DNA from 2 places in the Kosakonia beeri genome. Region 2 is predicted to be linked to the other one. Evidence: predicted binding sites of a transcription regulator. Region 2 holds the regulator's gene; the other holds the start of a gene.
What was found. Region 2 encodes LexA, which represses DNA repair genes until DNA is damaged. Its sites were predicted from a motif close to TNCTGTATGTACATACAGNA; they were not measured.
Positions count from the first base shown of each region.

Region 1: a site for LexA is predicted at 1,402-1,421, ahead of sbmC (DNA gyrase inhibitor SbmC). Genes of this name have one in related genera too.

Region 1 covers NZ_CM135106.1:1,795,412-1,804,384, reverse strand. Annotated here, with positions in the region: gene ACUY4S_RS08600 (FUSC family protein) at 1-789, opposite strand, end outside; gene sbmC (DNA gyrase inhibitor SbmC) at 911-1,384, opposite strand; gene dacD (serine-type D-Ala-D-Ala carboxypeptidase DacD) at 1,505-2,665, opposite strand; gene sbcB (exodeoxyribonuclease I) at 2,876-4,300, shown strand; gene tsuB (thiosulfate utilization sulfurtransferase TsuB/YeeD) at 4,333-4,560, opposite strand; gene tsuA (thiosulfate utilization transporter TsuA/YeeE) at 4,579-5,634, opposite strand; gene ACUY4S_RS08570 (APC family permease) at 5,800-7,161, opposite strand; gene ACUY4S_RS23260 (hypothetical protein) at 7,151-7,213, opposite strand; gene ACUY4S_RS08565 (SDR family oxidoreductase) at 7,500-8,324, opposite strand; gene hisL (his operon leader peptide) at 8,499-8,546, shown strand; His leader region at 8,522-8,644, shown strand; gene hisG (ATP phosphoribosyltransferase) at 8,679-8,973, shown strand, end outside.
Region 2 covers NZ_CM135106.1:4,565,079-4,574,051, reverse strand. Annotated here, with positions in the region: gene ubiC (chorismate lyase) at 1-31, shown strand, start outside; gene ubiA (4-hydroxybenzoate octaprenyltransferase) at 45-914, shown strand; gene plsB (glycerol-3-phosphate 1-O-acyltransferase PlsB) at 955-3,378, opposite strand; gene ACUY4S_RS21640 (diacylglycerol kinase) at 3,510-3,878, shown strand; gene lexA (transcriptional repressor LexA) at 3,987-4,601, shown strand; gene dinF (MATE family efflux transporter DinF) at 4,680-6,014, shown strand; gene ACUY4S_RS21625 (CsbD family protein) at 6,202-6,411, shown strand; gene zur (zinc uptake transcriptional repressor Zur) at 6,542-7,057, opposite strand; gene ACUY4S_RS21615 (conjugal transfer protein TraF) at 7,343-8,659, shown strand; gene dusA (tRNA dihydrouridine(20/20a) synthase DusA) at 8,742-8,973, shown strand, end outside.

The sequences.
Region 1 (8,973 bases), 2.2 Mb from region 2:
AATCATCACGAAATGGCTGGCGCGTGAGCTCCAGTGTGCGTTGATTTGCAGTTCCAGCATACATACCATATTGCGGCTGACCGTCTGGATAGCCTCAAAAATCGCTTTCTGAATATGCGTCTCTTTACAGGCCGGTGTAATCAGCCCACGCATTTTCACCACATCGTTGAGGATCTTTTGCAGATGTTTTTCCAGCCGGGGACGATCAACCAGATTACGGGAGAAGCCCGCCTGATAGACCCGGTTAAACGCGGTCACAAAACTTGCCATCTGGATACGCCAGTGCAGAAAGGCGCGCTGCGGCCAGATACCGGTAAATAACATCGCCAGCAGTGAACCGATAATCACATCGCCGCTGCGCCACAACGCGGTATGCATATCACCGGGCGGCGCGCCAACCACCACCGACAGCGTGATGCCAATCAACAGGGCCTGGTAGGGTTTTTTCCCCAGCGCCAGCCAGCCGCAGAGGAACATGGCTGCGGCACACCACAACAGCATAACCGGCAGTGAGATCAGCTCTAATTTTAAAGCGATCAGGCCAAGCACTGCGCCAAAAATCGTACCGCCAATACGTTCAAACGCCCGCGGTACCACATTCCCCCAGAATGAGATCGGCCCCATCAACACAACCAGCGTGATCAGCGGCCAGGTGCCCTCTGGTACGCTCAACAGACGGATCAACAAAAACGTCAGGATAAAGGCCAGCATCACGCGTAAACCGTGCACGATGCGGTAGTGGCGGTAAAGACGAATTTCGAAAGGGCTGAGTGATTTATCGCGACGCACTGCCGCTCTCCAGTCTGCAAAAGCGAAATTGTAGCGATTTTTCCGTGGCGTGAATCACTGTTTAAAACAAAAAAGAGGCAGACAAATGCCGACTGTCGCCTCTTTTATCTTGCCCGACGCGTTAAAGTACTTTTGGCTCCACCGGGATATGCATGTCGATTTCCCAGTAGCCATCGCTTTGCCCGTCGTTCTGGTAGACCTCAAAGCAGGGCCCGGCGGCAATCTGCAACGACTGATCGCTCAGTAACTCATCGAAAAAGCGATCCCAGCACTGCTCAAACTCTTCGTTGTAGACCCGGGCATGCGCAACGGCATACTGCCCGCCGGGAATTTCGGTAGTGATGACCCCTTCGCTGTTCGCCGGCACCTGAAACGCGCTGTCGACGGTAATCGCTACGTCGCAGCGCAGTTTTTCTGGCGGCACTTCGTCCGGGTTATCGTAATAAGCGCAGATCCACTCCAGCGGCTGGATGTGGTGATGATCGACCCACATCAACAACTGCTGGAAACCCTGTTTGACTTTTTCATCCCACGGCCCCACCAGATGGAAACCGGCGATACGGCGTTTTTCAAGCTGCTTCACGTTGTAGCCCATGCTGCCTCCCTTACCGTTACTGTTTGGACATACAGTATAGCCGTTTAGCAAAGGGCTACCACGCTCCCATCGCAATTATGGGAGCAGACTCGCACCCAGACCTCTCGGCCCGCCGCAACGTCAGGATTTATGATGCAGATAATCGCTCAGACGTGAGAAGAAACCGCCTTTGCCAATACGCTGTAGCGTGACCAGCGGCCAGTGTGCAACGACCTGATCGCGATCGTAGAGCTGGATCTCTCCAATGCGCTGATGTGCCGCCAGCGGCGCGTTCAGCTCTTTGGCATCCAGCACATATTTGGCTTTGATATTAGGCAACTCGGCTTTGGGCAGTACCATCCAGTAATCCTGGTCGGTACCCACGTCCACCTGCTCTTTATCGCCATACCAGACGCGCTCACTGCCCACTTTTTTACCGTTACGTAAGATCTGTACCGTGTCGAAATTCTGCTGGCCCCAGTGCAGCAATTTGCGGGCCTGATCTTCGCGGCCTTTTGGGCTGTCTGCGCCCATGATGACCGCGATCAAACGGCGTTGGCCATCAGTGCTGGAAGCAATCAGATTAAATCCTGCGCCTGACGTGTGCCCGGTTTTCAGCCCGTCGACATTCAATGTCTTATCCCACAGTAAGCCATTGCGGTTTTGCTGCGTAATGCCGTTCCATGTCAGGCTTTTTTCACTGTACATATGGTAGAAATCCGGCTCGCCGTGAATGATAGCCCTGGAGAGCACTGCCAGATCGTAAGCCGAACTGTGCTGTCCGGGGGCGTCCAGTCCGTGCACAGTTTCGAAATGCGTATCGCGCAGGTTCAGTTTCTGCACGTAATCATTCATCATAGCGACGAACTGCGGTTGCCCGCCCGCCACATGGTCCGCCAGCGCGACGCAGGCATCATTGCCGGAATCGACAATCAGACCACGACTCAAGTCACGTACCGTCAGGCGATCGCCCGGTTTAAGGAACATCAGCGATGATCCGTCAAACACCGGGTTGCCTTTCGCCCATGCATCGGGGCCCACGGTCACGACGTCGTCGGCACGGATGCGGTGGCTGTCGATAGCGCGATCCACCACATAGCCGGTCATCAGTTTGGTCAAACTCGCCGGGTTGCGCTGCTGATGTTCATTCCCTGCAGTTAAAATTTGCCCGGTCGTATAGTCCATCAGTACCCAGGATCCAGCCTGAATCGCCGGTGGCTGCGGGGCGAAAGGTAAATCGTCGGCCAGGGCGCTGTTTACACAGAGCGCCAGCAAGGAAGCAGCAAACAAACGGCGTTTCAATGAAATATCCTCATAAGCATCTAAAATCGCCGTTCTTTTTACGGAAGTTCGTGTGTCGTTACCTGTTTAAATTGCAATAAAATGTGACACAAGTCTGATTTAGCAGCCTGATTTTGCGAAGTTTACCGTACGCCGCGCGGGTTTTTCTTCGGCACTCCACGCCGGATGGTTTACCATAGAGGGCATATTTACTGACAGGATGAGTTTCTGGTGTCTGATTCCGCCGTAACGCCCACTTTTCTCTTTCATGATTACGAAACTTTCGGCACCAGCCCGTCGCTGGATCGCCCGGCGCAGTTCGCTGCCATTCGCACCGATGCAGATTTCAACATCATCGGCGAGCCGGAGGTGTTCTATTGCAAGCCCGCAGACGACTATCTTCCGCAACCAGAAGCGGTACTGATAACCGGCATTACGCCGCAAATCGCTCGCGCCAAAGGCGATAACGAAGCGGCCTTCGCCCGGCGCATTCACGACCTGTTTACGGTGCCGAAAACCTGCGTACTTGGTTATAACAACGTGCGTTTTGACGATGAAGTCACGCGCAATATTTTCTATCGCAACTTTTACGATCCCTACGCATGGAGCTGGCAGAATCACAACTCCCGTTGGGATCTGCTGGATGTGATGCGTGCCTGCTATGCGCTGCGCCCGGAGGGCATTAACTGGCCGGAAAATGACAATGGCCTGCCAAGTTTCCGCCTTGAGCATCTGACCAAAGCCAACGGGATTGAGCATAGTAATGCCCACGATGCGATGGCTGATGTGTACGCCACCATTGCCATGGCGCAGTTGGTAAAAGCGAAGCAGCCAAAACTGTTTGATTATCTGTTCAGCCATCGTCATAAACAAAAGCTGGCGACGCTGATTGATGTGCCGCAAATGAAGCCGCTGGTCCATGTCTCCGGGATGTTCGGTGCCTGGCGTGGTAACACCAGCTGGGTGGCGCCCCTGGCCTGGCACCCGGAAAACCGCAACGCGGTGATTATGGTGGATCTGGCGGGCGATATGTCGCCATTGCTGGAACTGGATGCCGACGCCCTGCGCGAACGGCTGTACACAGCGAAAACGGACCTGGGCGATAACGCCGCCGTGCCGGTAAAACTGGTACATCTGAATAAATGCCCCATCCTTGCGCAAGGCAACACGTTGCGCCCGCAGGATGCCGAACGTCTGGGCATTAATCGTCAACAGTGTCTCGATAATCTGCAGATCCTGCGTGATAACCCGCAGGTACGTGAAAAGGTGCTGGCGATTTTTGCTGACGCCGAACCTTTCGTACCCTCGGAAAATGTTGATGCACAGCTATATAACGGCTTCTTCAGCGACGCCGACCGTGCAGCAATGAAAATCGTACTGGAAACCGAGCCGCGCAACCTGCCGGCACTGGATATTACGTTTGCCGATAGCCGCATTGAAAAACTGTTGTTCAACTACCGCGCGCGTAATTTCCCCGGAACGCTGGATGAAAACGAGCAGCAACGCTGGCTACAGCATCGCCGCAATGTTTTTACGCCAGAGGCATTGCAACAGTATGCCGATCAACTGCAAATGTTGTTTCAGCAGCATGAAGGCGACAGTGAAAAGCAGGCGTTATTAAAGGCGCTGTGGCAGTACGCAGAAGAGATTGTCTGAGTGCGCCCTCCCGTGATGGGAGGGCATGTGGCTTACGCTTTCTGAACGGTGATGCTCCAGGCGGCATCGCCAACCTGCTGATAATCCGTTACGGTGTGGCCTTCTTCTGCGGCCCATTGCGGGATGGCTTCGGTCGCCTGGGTGCAATCAAATTCAATGATCAGTTGATCGCCGCTGGCCATCTCCGCCAGCGCCGCTTTTGCTTCAATCAGTGGGAACGGGCAAACCTGCGTTACCACGTCCAGTTTTTTTACGGCCATAACAGCTCCTGTTAATAATTATGCCGCAGCCGCTGCAAGTTTTGCTTTGCGCTGTGGACGAACATATAAAAACCATGACGCAGTCCATACGCCAAAGATCATAAATACCAGCCCGATCCAGCCCTGCCAGGTCATCATGGCGGTCATCACCAGACCATTACCAATTGAGCAGCCACCGGCCATGCTCGCCCCGACCCCCATCAGCAGCCCGCCGGCTCCGCTACGCAACGTGGTTTGTACATCTGCCGCACGGACGCGAAACTCCCGGCTGGCCTTCGCGGCAATAAACGACCCCAGAAAGATCCCCAGGACCAGGAAGACGCCCCAGTTCAGGAACTTGCTCTGCCCTGCCACCAGAAACTGCAGAATGTTAGCGGTCGGGGAGGTAATGCCCAGGCCAAACATCCGCCCGGTGGCTTCGCTGAGCGGCCAGGCCAGCAACGCAATCAGGCCGATCAACACCGCGGTGACAAACGGATGCCAGCGCTTTTCGAACAACAGATGCGCCAGCCCACGGCGACGCGGCGGCAACGAGGCAATTTTCAGCTTCGGTTTACGCAGTTCTTTGACGACAAACCACAGGGTAACGACCAGCAATACGGCGATTAAGGGCCACACGGAGAGGCCGAAGGTTTCGGCAATAGAATTATGCGGCGTGCTGTACGTTTTTAGCACCCCGTTAAGCGTGTCGGCGTGCGGAGAACGCATCACCGCACTCATCACCATATAGGTAAACAGGGCAATCCAGCTGCCAATTAACCCTTCGCCCGCACGGTACCAGGTGCCCGTGGCGCAACCGCCCGCATAGACAATCCCAAGGCCAAAGATATAGCCGCCAGCGACCGTCCCCAGCCACGGGAACGCACCGGCGTTGTACTGCAGCAGCCCGGCCTGAATCAGGGCGAAAACCCCGACGCTCTGTATCGCAATGGCAATCAGCAAGGCATAAAACATGCGGTTGTTTTTGGCGATATACATATCGCGGAAACCGCCCGTCAGGCAGAAGCGCCCACGCTGCATGACGAAGCCCAGCAACGCCCCGCAGATTAATCCACTCAAAATCATAGATAACATAATTACTACGCCGGAAAATAATTAGACCGGGGATTATTCCCGGGCAGGCGGTGCGCAATCAATAACGAAAAAATCTAATTTAGTGCCTTTGGTTATTTACCGGTAAATCGCAGGCATAAAAAAACCGGAGTCAATGCTCCGGTTTTTATGCGGCTAGCGCGAAGATTATTGGGCAATATCTTCGTATTGTGGAACCGGATTACGGAAGCTGCGGGTAACGCACGCCAGGTAAACCAGACCGATACCACCCCAAATCAGGCCGAGGATCATTGAGCTCTGCTCAAGGTTGACCCACAGCGCGCCGACAGTCAGGGCGCCGCACACCGGTAACACCAGGTAGTTAACGTGGTCTTTCAGCGTCTTGTTGCGCTTCTCGCGGATCCAGAACTGTGAAATCACCGACAGGTTAACGAAGGTGAAAGCCACCAATGCACCAAAGTTGATCAGCGCGGTGGCTGTCACCAGGTCGAAGCGGATTGCCAGCAGTGCGATCGCGCCCACCAGCAACACGTTCCAGGCCGGGGTGCGCCATTTCGGATGAACGTATCCGAAGAAACGGCTCGGGAAAACACCGTCGCGCCCCATAACGTACATCAGACGTGAAACACCTGCATGCGCCGCCATACCGGAGGCCAATACCGTTACGCTGGAGAAAATCAGCACGCCCCACTGGAAGGTTTTACCGGCAACATAGAGCATGATTTCCGGTTGGGACGCATCCGGATCTTTAAAGCGCGAGATGTCCGGGAAGTAGAGTTGCAGGAAGTAAGATGCTGCGATAAACACCACACCGCCAATCAACGCCGTCAGGAAAATCGCACGCGGGATCACGCGTTCGGCATCTTTAGTCTCTTCAGACAGAGATGAAATACCGTCAAAACCAAGGAACGAGAAGCAGAGGATCGTCGCCCCGGTGATCATCGGCACCACATGCGCACCTTCCGACCAGAACGGACGCGAACTCACCAGTGTTCCCGCGCCTTCACCATGGGACACCCCATAGACGATGAGGCCAACAATCACCGCAACAATCCCCATCTGCAGGATCACAATCAGGGTGTTGAAGTTCGCAACGGTCTTGATGCTGCGCAGGTTAGAGATGGTCATAAAGGCCACCAGCGCCACCACGAACAGCCACGACGGCACCGAAGGCACCAGCGCTTCGAAGTAAATTTTAGCCAGCAGGATGTTGATCATCGGCATGAACAAATAGTCCAGCAGCGACGACCAGCCCACCATGAAACCCACGGCCGGAGAAATTGATTTTTGCGCGTAGGTATAGGCAGAGCCCGCAGACGGGAAGCGGCGTACCAGCTTACCGTAGCTCAGCGCAGTAAAGAGGATAGCGACGAGCGCGAAGGCATACGCGGTCGCCACATGGCCATCGGTCAGGCCAGAGACGATACCAAACGTATCGAACAGCGTCATCGGCTGCATATAGGCAAGGCCCATCATTACAACCGGAATCAGCGTAAGAGTCTTACGTAATTCCACGCGAGAGGTTTTTGGAGTAACGTTATGCGACATGGCTTTCCTCCTGTACGGCGAGAGCCGGCGCAAAATCAAAAAATTGCCCCATTTTGTTCTTTCCTCAGCGACAACGACTGTCGGTTTTTAAATGTGTATCTATCCGGTACGAAGCCCGGCCTCTTTTATTGAATGACGTTTTGCCTGCAAAAAAATAACCGACGGCAGATGGCGTCGGTTAATCTCTTCATTTTTTGCAGCGGCATATTTTGCACCAAACTAAAGCGTGATGACAATACAATGCGACGCAGTTTACGCAAATCATGTATCTAAGCGCATGATTAATAGGCTATCGCGCGATTATCAATCTTATCAATAGCACTATTTGCTAAAAATTATTACTCCAACGGCATCTGCATCGGATCGGGATAAAGGTAGTCGAAGCCTAACTCTTTGCAAATGCGACTGCCGTCGATGATTTTCCCTCGCTGCGGACTGTGTGACGCGGAAAACTGCGGCGGTGCCAGCCCAAGCTGGCGCGCCATTGCCGGGTAGAAAGTGGCGCGAGCCGGATGCTCCGGCGCACAGAGGTTGTAAATATGCCCGCCTTTCGGCGCCTGTAACAACAGCGTAATGGCGGCGATCACATCCTCCAGATGGACAAAATTGACACCCTGCTCACCATCCGGTGCCGTTTTACCGGCAAAAAAACGCCCCGGATGCCGCGCAGGCCCCGCCAGTCCGGCGAGACGCAAAATATCCACCGAGGTGCCAGGCAAATTATGCAACCAATCTTCCAGCTCTTTCAGTACGCGCCCGCTGGCGGTCACCGGGTTGCGCGCGGTGGTTTCTTTCACAAGTCCTGCGGCATCGCCATAAACAGAAGTGGAACTGGTAAAAATGATCCGCGGAATATGGTATGCCAGCGCTGAGTCGACAATTTCCTGCATCGCCTGCAGGTAAAATGTTTCGCCTGGGCCACTGCGGCGGGCGGGAAGAGTAATCACCAACGCATCAACGTTCATTAATGCATCGAGATCTGCCGCCTCGCAAACTAATTCCGGCTCGAGATTCAGTTTGTAGCTCTCAATGCCGCACATGCGCGCTGCTTCCACGCCATCCTGGCTGGTTTTGCTACCGGTGACCTGCCAGCCCCTGGCCGTCAGTGACAGCGCCAGCGGCATGCCCAACCACCCCAGGCCAATAATCGCGACCTTTTTCATGCGTCCCCCTGCTCTCTTGCTTCCGACCTTCCAAGGCTACGCCAGTCCGCGATAACTGACAATTTATAGAACCTATATGAAATGATTTAAAGATGAAAAAAAGCCCTTGCCTTCCGCAACCAAAGTGGTTTAGGTTAAACGACAACATATGAATAAGCATTCATCGAGAATTTTATGACCCGCGTTCAATTTAAACACCATCATCACCATCATCCTGACTAGTCTTTCAGGCGATGTGTGCTGGAAGACGTTTAGATCTTCCAGTGGTGCATGAACGCAGAGAAAGCCCCCGGAAGATTTTCTTCCGGGGGCTTTTTTTTGAACAAAATTCAGCAGGATAAAGAGGACAACAGAATGTTAGATAACTCGCGTTTACGCATAGCTATTCAGAAATCCGGTCGCCTGAGTGAAGACTCACGCGAATTGCTGGCCCGCTGCGGCATTAAGATCAACCTGCACACCCAGCGTCTGATCGCACTGGCGGAAAACATGCCAATCGATATTCTGCGCGTACGTGACGATGACATTCCAGGCCTGGTAATGGACGGCGTTGTCGACCTCGGCATTATTGGTGAGAACGTGCTGGAAGAAGAGCTCCTGACCCGCCGTGCGCAGGGCGAAGACCCGCGCTACTTTACACTGCGCCGTC
Region 2 (8,973 bases):
ACTGTTTTTGCCTGCGTCGCCGTTGTACTGAGAGGAAAATGAAAATGGAGTGGAGTCTCACGCAGAATAAGCTGTTGGCCTTTCACCGGCTGATGCGTACGGACAAACCGATTGGGGCGTTGCTGCTGCTGTGGCCAACATTATGGGCGTTATGGGTTGCGACGCCGGGCTTGCCGCCGCTGTGGATTTTGCTGGTGTTTGTTGCGGGTGTCTGGCTGATGCGCGCAGCAGGGTGTGTGGTAAATGATTATGCGGACCGTAAATTTGATGGTCACGTAAAGCGGACGGCTAACCGCCCTTTACCCAGCGGTGATGTTACTGAGAATGAGGCACGAACGCTGTTCGTGGTACTGGTATTGCTGGCTTTCGCGCTGGTACTGACTCTGAATATGATGACGATCCTGCTGTCAGTTGCCGCGCTGGCGCTGGCCTGGGTCTATCCGTTTATGAAGCGCTATACGCACCTGCCTCAGGTGGTGCTGGGGGCAGCGTTTGGCTGGTCGATACCGATGGCATTTGCGGCTGTCAGCGAGTCGGTACCACTGAGCTGCTGGATTATGTTCCTTGCCAATATCTTGTGGGCGGTGGCTTACGACACGCAGTATGCGATGGTCGATCGGGATGACGATGTGAAAATCGGTATCAAGTCGACGGCGATCCTGTTTGGCCGTCATGACAAGCTGATCATCGGTATTTTACAGGTTGCGGTGATGATGCTGATGGCGACAGTGGGCTGGCTAAACGGGTTGGGCGGTATTTACTACGCATCGGTAGGGGTGGCGGGGGCATTGTTTGTGTATCAGCAGAAACTGATTGCGAACCGCGATCGCGATGCCTGCTTTAAAGCGTTTTTGAACAACAATTACGTTGGGCTGGTGCTGTTTTTAGGCCTGGCGTTAAGCTACCTGCTCTGATTTGTTCCCCTCTCCCTGGCAGGGAGAGGGGATCTTACCGTTACACGTCTGCCTGTGTTGCGCTCTCAATCGTCAAACGCACATCCGATGTAATCAGCTCCGCCAGCATCTGGTACACGCTGAGCGTCTGTGCCGGTTCCGCATCACCGGTATCACTGATATAGCCTTCGTCTCGCAGCGTCAGCACCAGCGTACTGAACACCGCCTTATCGAAGAACTCCGGCGCGTTAATGCCGTGCAGCACGGACAAACGCTGGGCCAGAGTACGGCTCTCTTTTTCCAGCGTGCTGCGGTTCATCGACGGATTGGCGCTCAGCAACCAGAAGGTGATGGCGTAGCGTTGCAGCGTTTCGCGGGCGCCTGCCGCCAGCAACTGCAGCGTGCGTGAGTGTGCCGGGTTGATACTCAGACGATCCTCTTTCAGCGTGATCAGCCCCTGACGTAACAGCTCCTGGGTCAGATTCTCCAGAACGCTCGCCAGTTCGGCTTTCTCCCAACGCAGGAACAATTCCGCTTTCAACATCGGATAAAGCTGCTCTACATGGCGCAGAATCTCACTTTGCGAAATTGCGCGATGCTGAGTGACAATCGCCGCCATCAGCGACGGCAACATCAACATATGCGCGATGTTGTTGCGGTAATAGGTCATCAGGACTGCCTGCTCGCGCGGCAGAATGATGATATCGCCGATGGTGTCTTTTTCGACTTCGAACTTGTTCATCTGCAACGCGTGATCGATAAGCTCGCTGGCGCTGGCAGAAGGGGCTGTTGAATCCGGTGAATAAGGTACATTGCGCAGCAAATCGAGATAGCAGGTCAATTGCTCGGTCAGTTGCTCACGTGTTAATGAACGCTGGCGAGAGGCCAATAACGCCGTGCAGCACAGGTTCATCGCGTTAGCCGCGCCGGCGTTGTTAATACGCACCATTAAGTCGGCCGCAATATTGTTCACCGTCGGGGTTAACCATGCCGGACGAATCGCTTCGATAGGATCAATAGACTCGCGCCACTCCGGTACATGATGGTTCAGGTAGTTCATCAGCGGGATCGGCTCGCCGAAGTTCACATAACCCTGGCCCAGGTTGCGCAGCTTACTCAGTCCACGCACCATCTGCACCAGGCTCTCTTTCTCTTTTGTCGCACCACGCAGCTCTTTAGCGTAGGTGCCCACTTCCATCACATGCTCATAACCGATATAGATTGGCACCAGCGTGATCGGGCGCGTGCCGCCGCGCAGCATCGCCTGAATGGTCATCGACAGTGTACCGGTTTTCGGATCCAGTAAACGCCCGGTACGCGAACGACCGCCCTCCACGAAGTACTCCACGGAGTAGCCACGACTGAACAGCTCGCCCAGATATTCGCGGAACACGGTGGAATAGAGCTTATTGCCCTTGAAGGTACGACGAATAAAGAACGCCCCCAGCCGACGGAAAATCGGCCCGGCTGGCCAGAAATTCAGGTTAATGCCTGCAGCAATGTGCGGCGGCACCAGTCCCTGATGGTAAAGCACATAGGACAGCAGCAAATAATCCATATGGCTTCGGTGGCAGGGTACATAGACAATTTCATGGCCATCATGAGCTAGCTGGCGCACACGCTCGGCGTTGTGCACGTTAATGCCCTGATAAAGGCGGTTCCAGGTAAAGCCGAGGATACGGTCTGTCAGACGGATCATCTCATACGAGAAGTTCGCCGCGACCTCTTCCATCAGGGCTATCGCGTTTTGCTGCGCTTTATCGTGTGAGATTTTCTTGCTGCGCGCTTCGTCTTCAACTGCCCTGGCAATCGCTTTGGATGAAAGCAGCTTATTAAACAGATCCTGACGGGCAGGCAGGCGCGGCCCTACAGCGGCCAGACGCTGGCGGGCAAAGTGCATACGGGCGACACGTGCCAGTTTCTGCGCGATAATTTTGTCTGTGCCGTGTTCAGTCGCCATGCGACGCAGGGAAACTGGCGGCGAGAAGCGCACAAAGCTGTCGCGACCCAGCCAGGAGACAGCGAAGAATTTCTGAATGCCGTTAAGCATGCGCAACGGCGGATTCACCTCACCTTTTTCACGCCCAGGCGAGCGGCCAAACATCACCGACACAGGCACCATTTGCACATCCAGGTCTGGATGGCTGCGGTGTAAATCCAGATAGTCGTGAAACAGTTTGATGGACTCTTCTTTCGGCGTGTAATAGGTGAATACACGCGGTCCGCCGTGAATGAACACGTAGCGCGGCAGGAGCGCGCCGTCGATTTCCAGCGGTTCCAGCGGGTCTGGCAACTCATGTGCCAGGCATTGTGCGCGGAGTGTCAGTAAGTCCGCCTTAGAGTTGTAAGGCAGCACGTACATGATGGGGCGTGACGTATCGAGACCCAGTTCCTGTGCAGGTTCTGCGGGGATCGATTTACTTTTTACCAGCACGCTTAATGGTAAATTCAGTAATTTGTAGTAAATTCGTGGCCAGCCGGACATAAAGGATGTAAAGCCTCTGGTTAATAGTGCCATTGCGCCGCAAAGAATATCAGAAAGCGCGCATAATTTCTGTTGTACCGCTGCGTGCTTACATAGACATTGACGCTCATTACATAAAAAGGTTCTTTTTCATGGCTAATAATACCACTGGATTAACCCGGATCATTAAAGCTGCCGGTTATTCCTGGAAAGGGGTGCGCGCTGCATGGGTAAATGAAGCGGCGTTTCGCCAGGAAGCGATTGCAGTGACGCTGGCCATTATTATCGCCTGCTGGCTTGATATTGACGCGATCACGCGCGTGTTACTGATTGGTTCGGTTTCTCTGGTGATGATTGTGGAAATCCTGAATAGTGCGATTGAAGCGGTCGTCGATCGAATTGGTACCGAATTCCATGAGCTTTCGGGGCGTGCGAAGGACATGGGCTCTGCCGCCGTGCTGATGTCTATCCTGTTGGCGCTGTTTACCTGGATCTCGTTGCTTTGGTCATATTTTCGATAATGCTTCCGGAATTCGTTAAGAGCCTGGTTTTTTGCTTAAATTTGGTTCCAAAATCGCCTTTAACTGTATATACTCACAGCATCACTGTATATACACCCAGGGGGCGGAATGAAAGCTTTAACGGCCAGGCAGCAAGAGGTGTTCGATCTCATCCGCGAACGCATCAATCAAACCGGTATGCCACCGACGCGTGCGGAAATCGCACAACAATTGGGGTTCCGTTCCCCAAATGCGGCTGAAGAACACCTCAAAGCGCTTGCGCGTAAAGGGGTAATTGAAATAGTTTCCGGCGCATCGCGCGGTCTTCGCCTGCTGCTCGGAGAAGAAGAAGATCAAGGTTTGCCGCTGGTCGGGCGTGTTGCTGCGGGCGAACCGTTACTGGCACAGCAGCATATTGAAGGTCACTATCAGGTTGATCCCTCACTTTTTAAACCGCATGCGGACTTCTTGTTGCGCGTTAGCGGGATGTCGATGAAAGACATTGGCATTATGGATGGCGACCTGTTGGCCGTGCATAAAACGCAGGATGTGCGTAACGGCCAGGTTGTGGTGGCGCGTATTGAAGACGAAGTCACGGTAAAACGCCTCAAAAAACACGGTAACACCGTAGAATTGTTACCGGAAAACAGCGAATTCACCCCAATTGTGGTTGACCTGCGCGATCAAAACTTCACCATTGAAGGTCTGGCGGTCGGTGTCATTCGCAATGGGCAGTGGCTGTAACGCCCCGCTTATGTGCTGCGGTGCTGTTATACGCTCCGCAGCGTAAAACCTTTCTCCCCGACTGATTCCTACACGGCTATGTCATTGTTAAGTGCCTCCGATAAAGCGCTATGGCGACTTGCGCTGCCGATGATCGTCTCCAATATCACTGTCCCGCTGTTGGGGCTGGTGGATACAGCAGTGATCGGTCATCTCGACAGCCCTGTCTATCTTGGCGGTGTGGCGATTGGCGCAACGGCAACCAGTTTTCTGTTTATGCTGCTGTTGTTTCTGCGCATGAGCACGACCGGCCTTACAGCACAGGCGTTTGGTGCCCGTGACACTTCTGCACTGGCCCGCGCACTGATCCAGCCACTGCTGCTGGCTCTGGTCGTCGGTGTGCTAATTGCCATGCTGCGTACGCCGTTAATCGATCTTGCATTGCACATCACTGGTGGCAGTGAGGCTGTACTGGAACAGGCGCGGCGCTTCCTGGAGATCCGGTGGCTAAGCGCGCCGGCATCGCTGGGTAATCTGGTACTGCTGGGGTGGTTGTTAGGCGTGCAGTATGCTCGTGCTCCGGTGATATTGCTGGTGGTGGGCAATGCGCTGAACATTGTGCTTGATGTCTGGCTGGTGATGGGGCTGCACATGAATGTGCAGGGCGCAGCGCTGGCAACCGCGGTCGCGGAATATGCGACATTTGTCATTGGGTTGCTTATGGCGCGGCGCGTACTGATTATGCATGGCATAACGATTCCGATGCTGCGCCAGGCCTGGCGTGGTGGTGTCAGGCGGTTACTGTCGCTAAATCGCGATATTATGCTGCGCTCTTTACTGCTCCAGCTCTGTTTTGGCTCCATTACCGTTTTTGGTGCGCGGCTGGGGCCCGAGACGGTGGCGGCGAATGCCGTGCTGATGATGTTTTTGACCTTCACTGCCTACGCGCTGGATGGCTTCGCTTACGCAGTAGAAGCCCATTCCGGGCAGGCGTACGGAGCCAGAGACGGTAGCCAGTTAATGCATGTCTGGCATGCGGCTTGCCGTCAGGCCGGTTTGGTAGCGCTGGCTTTTGCGATGTTCTATGCGCTGGCAGGGAAGCACCTCATTGCACTGCTGACCTCGCTGCCCGCGTTGCAACAATTGGCCGGGCTCTATCTGTTCTGGCAGGTGATCCTGCCGGTGGTCGGCGTGTGGTGTTATCTGCTGGATGGCATGTTTGTCGGCGCGACGCGAGGAGCGGAGATGCGAAACAGTATGGCTGTTGCTGCCGCAGGGTTTGCCCTGACGCTGCTGACCCTCCCCGTGCTGGGTAATCATGCTCTGTGGTTATCGCTGGCGGTGTTTCTGGCGCTACGTGGGCTAACACTGGCGTGGCTGTGGCGGCGTCACTGGCGCAACGGCAGCTGGTTTTCTGACACTAGGCATTCCTGACAGCGCTTATCGCTCTTTATTCTCCTCGATTTTTAATAATGACTCTCGCCTCGTTTCCACTGTCCGGAATGCCCTGGATGGTTAAAGATTCCGAATGTATCCCGAAGGTCGATATTCCTGACTACAATTATCAGTACGTTCAACACAACGAGAACGTAACTTTTAACCGAACGATAAGGAGTCAATGATGAATAAAGACGAAGTCGGCGGTAACTGGAAACAGTTTAAAGGTACTGTTAAAGAGAAATGGGGCAAACTTACCGATGACGATATGACCGTCATTGAAGGTAAACGTGATCAACTGGTTGGGAAAATCCAGGAACGTTACGGTTACGCGAAAGACCAGGCCGAGAATGAAGTGAAAGACTGGGAAACGCGTAACGATTATCGCTGGTAGCCGACAACACTGACCCTCAATGTGTTAACCCTCTGACGGCTCCTGCCCAACGGTACATGGATGTACCTCCCAGCTTTTGGTGAACTCAGAACATTCAGAGTATCATCCCGTTATTAATCTAAGATCGCGCTTAGCGTGGTTTTCTCTTCACCATTATGCTGTGATCATGATGACAATGATCGGGATGACGGCAGGATTCTACTTCCACACAGGCCGCACATAAGCCATGTGCTTCCAGAACATTGTGACGCAGTGCAAAGCCCATCTTTGCCGCCAGTGCGTGCATAATATCCTCAACGCCCTCCGCCTGTTCCTCTTTCACAGACCCGCAGCGATCGCAAATGAACATAGCAGACGTATGTGTGGGTTGATCGAACAAATGGCACAGTACATAGCTGTTGGTCGATTCGACTTTATGAACAAACCCTTGCTCCAGCAGGAAATCCAGCGCCCGGTAAACCGTCGGCGGTTTAGCCTGCGGCTCGTTCACGCGCAGCAAATCGAGCAGATCGTAAGCGCTGATCGCCCCCTGTTGCAGGCTCATTAATCGCAGCACTTCAAGGCGCTGAGGGGTCAGGCGCACGTTGCGCTGCGCGCACAGCTTTTCAGCCTGCACTAACATCTCTTGCGAAGTGGTGTTGTCCATAGGCGCTCTCAGTTGGTAAAACAATAAACCGCTACTTTACCATGTTCGGCGGTAAACGCCGAGATCGCGACCTGGGATCTCTTTTTCGCCAATATATTCACGAAACTTCTACCTTCTTCTATAAATAAATAGTGTCGTTAATCACAAAAATAACTTCTGCATGTTTCTCTTACATTCAGAAGATTTAGCTACTTTTTCCTCTGTTATTCGCAGCAATAGAGCATTCCTGTTTAGCAAATACTAATCAGGCTTAAAAAAACTCATTCTGACTACGAGACGCATACTGTGAAAAAAAATCTCAAACTTTCGGTGGTCGCTTTAGCTGTCTCCTTTTTTGTGGCAAATCAGGCGGGAGCAGCCAATACCTGGGCGGAAGCGCGTAACGATGCAATGGGGGGGACGGGTGTTGCCTCCGCAAATTATGGCAGTGGGGTATTGATCAACCCGGCATTGCTCGCAAAAGCAAAACCGGAAGATGACATCACCGTTATCCTGCCGAGTGTACAGGCGCAGATCACGGATAAAGATAACCTGCGCGATGAGATCGATGATATCCGCGACAAGATTGATGGCTATCGTGATGTCGTTGATAACCTGACGGCGGCGCAGGTCATTGCCAACCCGCTCGGTACCGTGGGCCAGTTCCAGAGCGCCGCGAAAGACCTGGCAGACGAGCTGACTTTCCTGGATGGGAAAACGGCGCGGGCAAAAGCGGCAGCGGGTATCGCGGTGAGTATCCCGAATGATGTGCTCTCGGTCGCGTTTGTCACTAAAGCCTACGCGCATGCGATCGTGAGCACGGCGGTAGATCAGCAGGATATTACCTATCTGCGCGGCATTCAGAACAATACGGTTACCGCTACGACCGAAGCGTTAAACGCGGTGATTTCACCGAACGGCAGCGATGAAATCACTAAAAACCTCAACTCCACAGCGTCAGGCCGTGCGGCTATCGTCTCTGATTACGGGATTGCCATCGCGCGTCAGTTTGAAGTCGCCGGTGTGCCTTTGTCGCTCGGCGTCACGCCAAAGCTGCAAAAAACCTGGGTCTGGAACTACACCACCTCAATTTATGACTATCGCAGCAGCGAGTGGCGCAACAGCCGTTACCGTACCGATGACAGCGGCTTTAACGTCGATGTGGGTGCCGCAGCGGACTTTGGCGACAACGTTACCGTCGGGTTAACCGGCACGAACCTGATCTCCCGTGATATCGACACCAAAGATGTACTGATCCGTAATGGCAGAACCGGCAATACGGTAAATTACAAAGATACCTACCAGATCAGCCCGGTAGTAACAGCGGGTGTGGCCTGGCATAACGATCTCGTGACCCTGAGTGCGGATGGTGACTTAACCGAAACCAAAGGCTTTAAGAGCGAGAAAGACTCTCAGTATGTCGGCGTAGGTGGTGAAGTTCGCCCGCTGAGCTGGCTGGCAGTACGCGCCGGTTATCGTGCTGATGTGAAAGGCGATGACAAAAACGTCTTCACTGGCGGTGTTGGCTTTGCTCCGTTTAACCGTGTCCATGTCGATCTGATGGGGCTGGTGGGCGAAGATAAAACCTGGGGTGCGGGCGCACAGCTGAGCCTGACATTCTGATGAATAACCGGAGGCGCTGCGCCTCCGGTTTTGCTTGTGCTATAGTAGCGCCCCTTTTTCCTTCGATGCTTAATTATTCGCCATGTTGCCAGAAAAACAGTCCGCTACTTTCCCTGCTCATCGCTTCTCTATTGCGCCGATGCTCGACTGGACGGACAGACATTGCCGTTACTTTCTGCGTTTGCTGTCGCGCCAGACGTTGCTGTACACCGAAATGGTGACTACCGGGGCGATAATTCATGGCAAAGGCGACTATCTGGCGTACAGCGAAGAAGAGCATCCGGTAGCCCTGCAGCTTGGCGGCAGTGATCCGG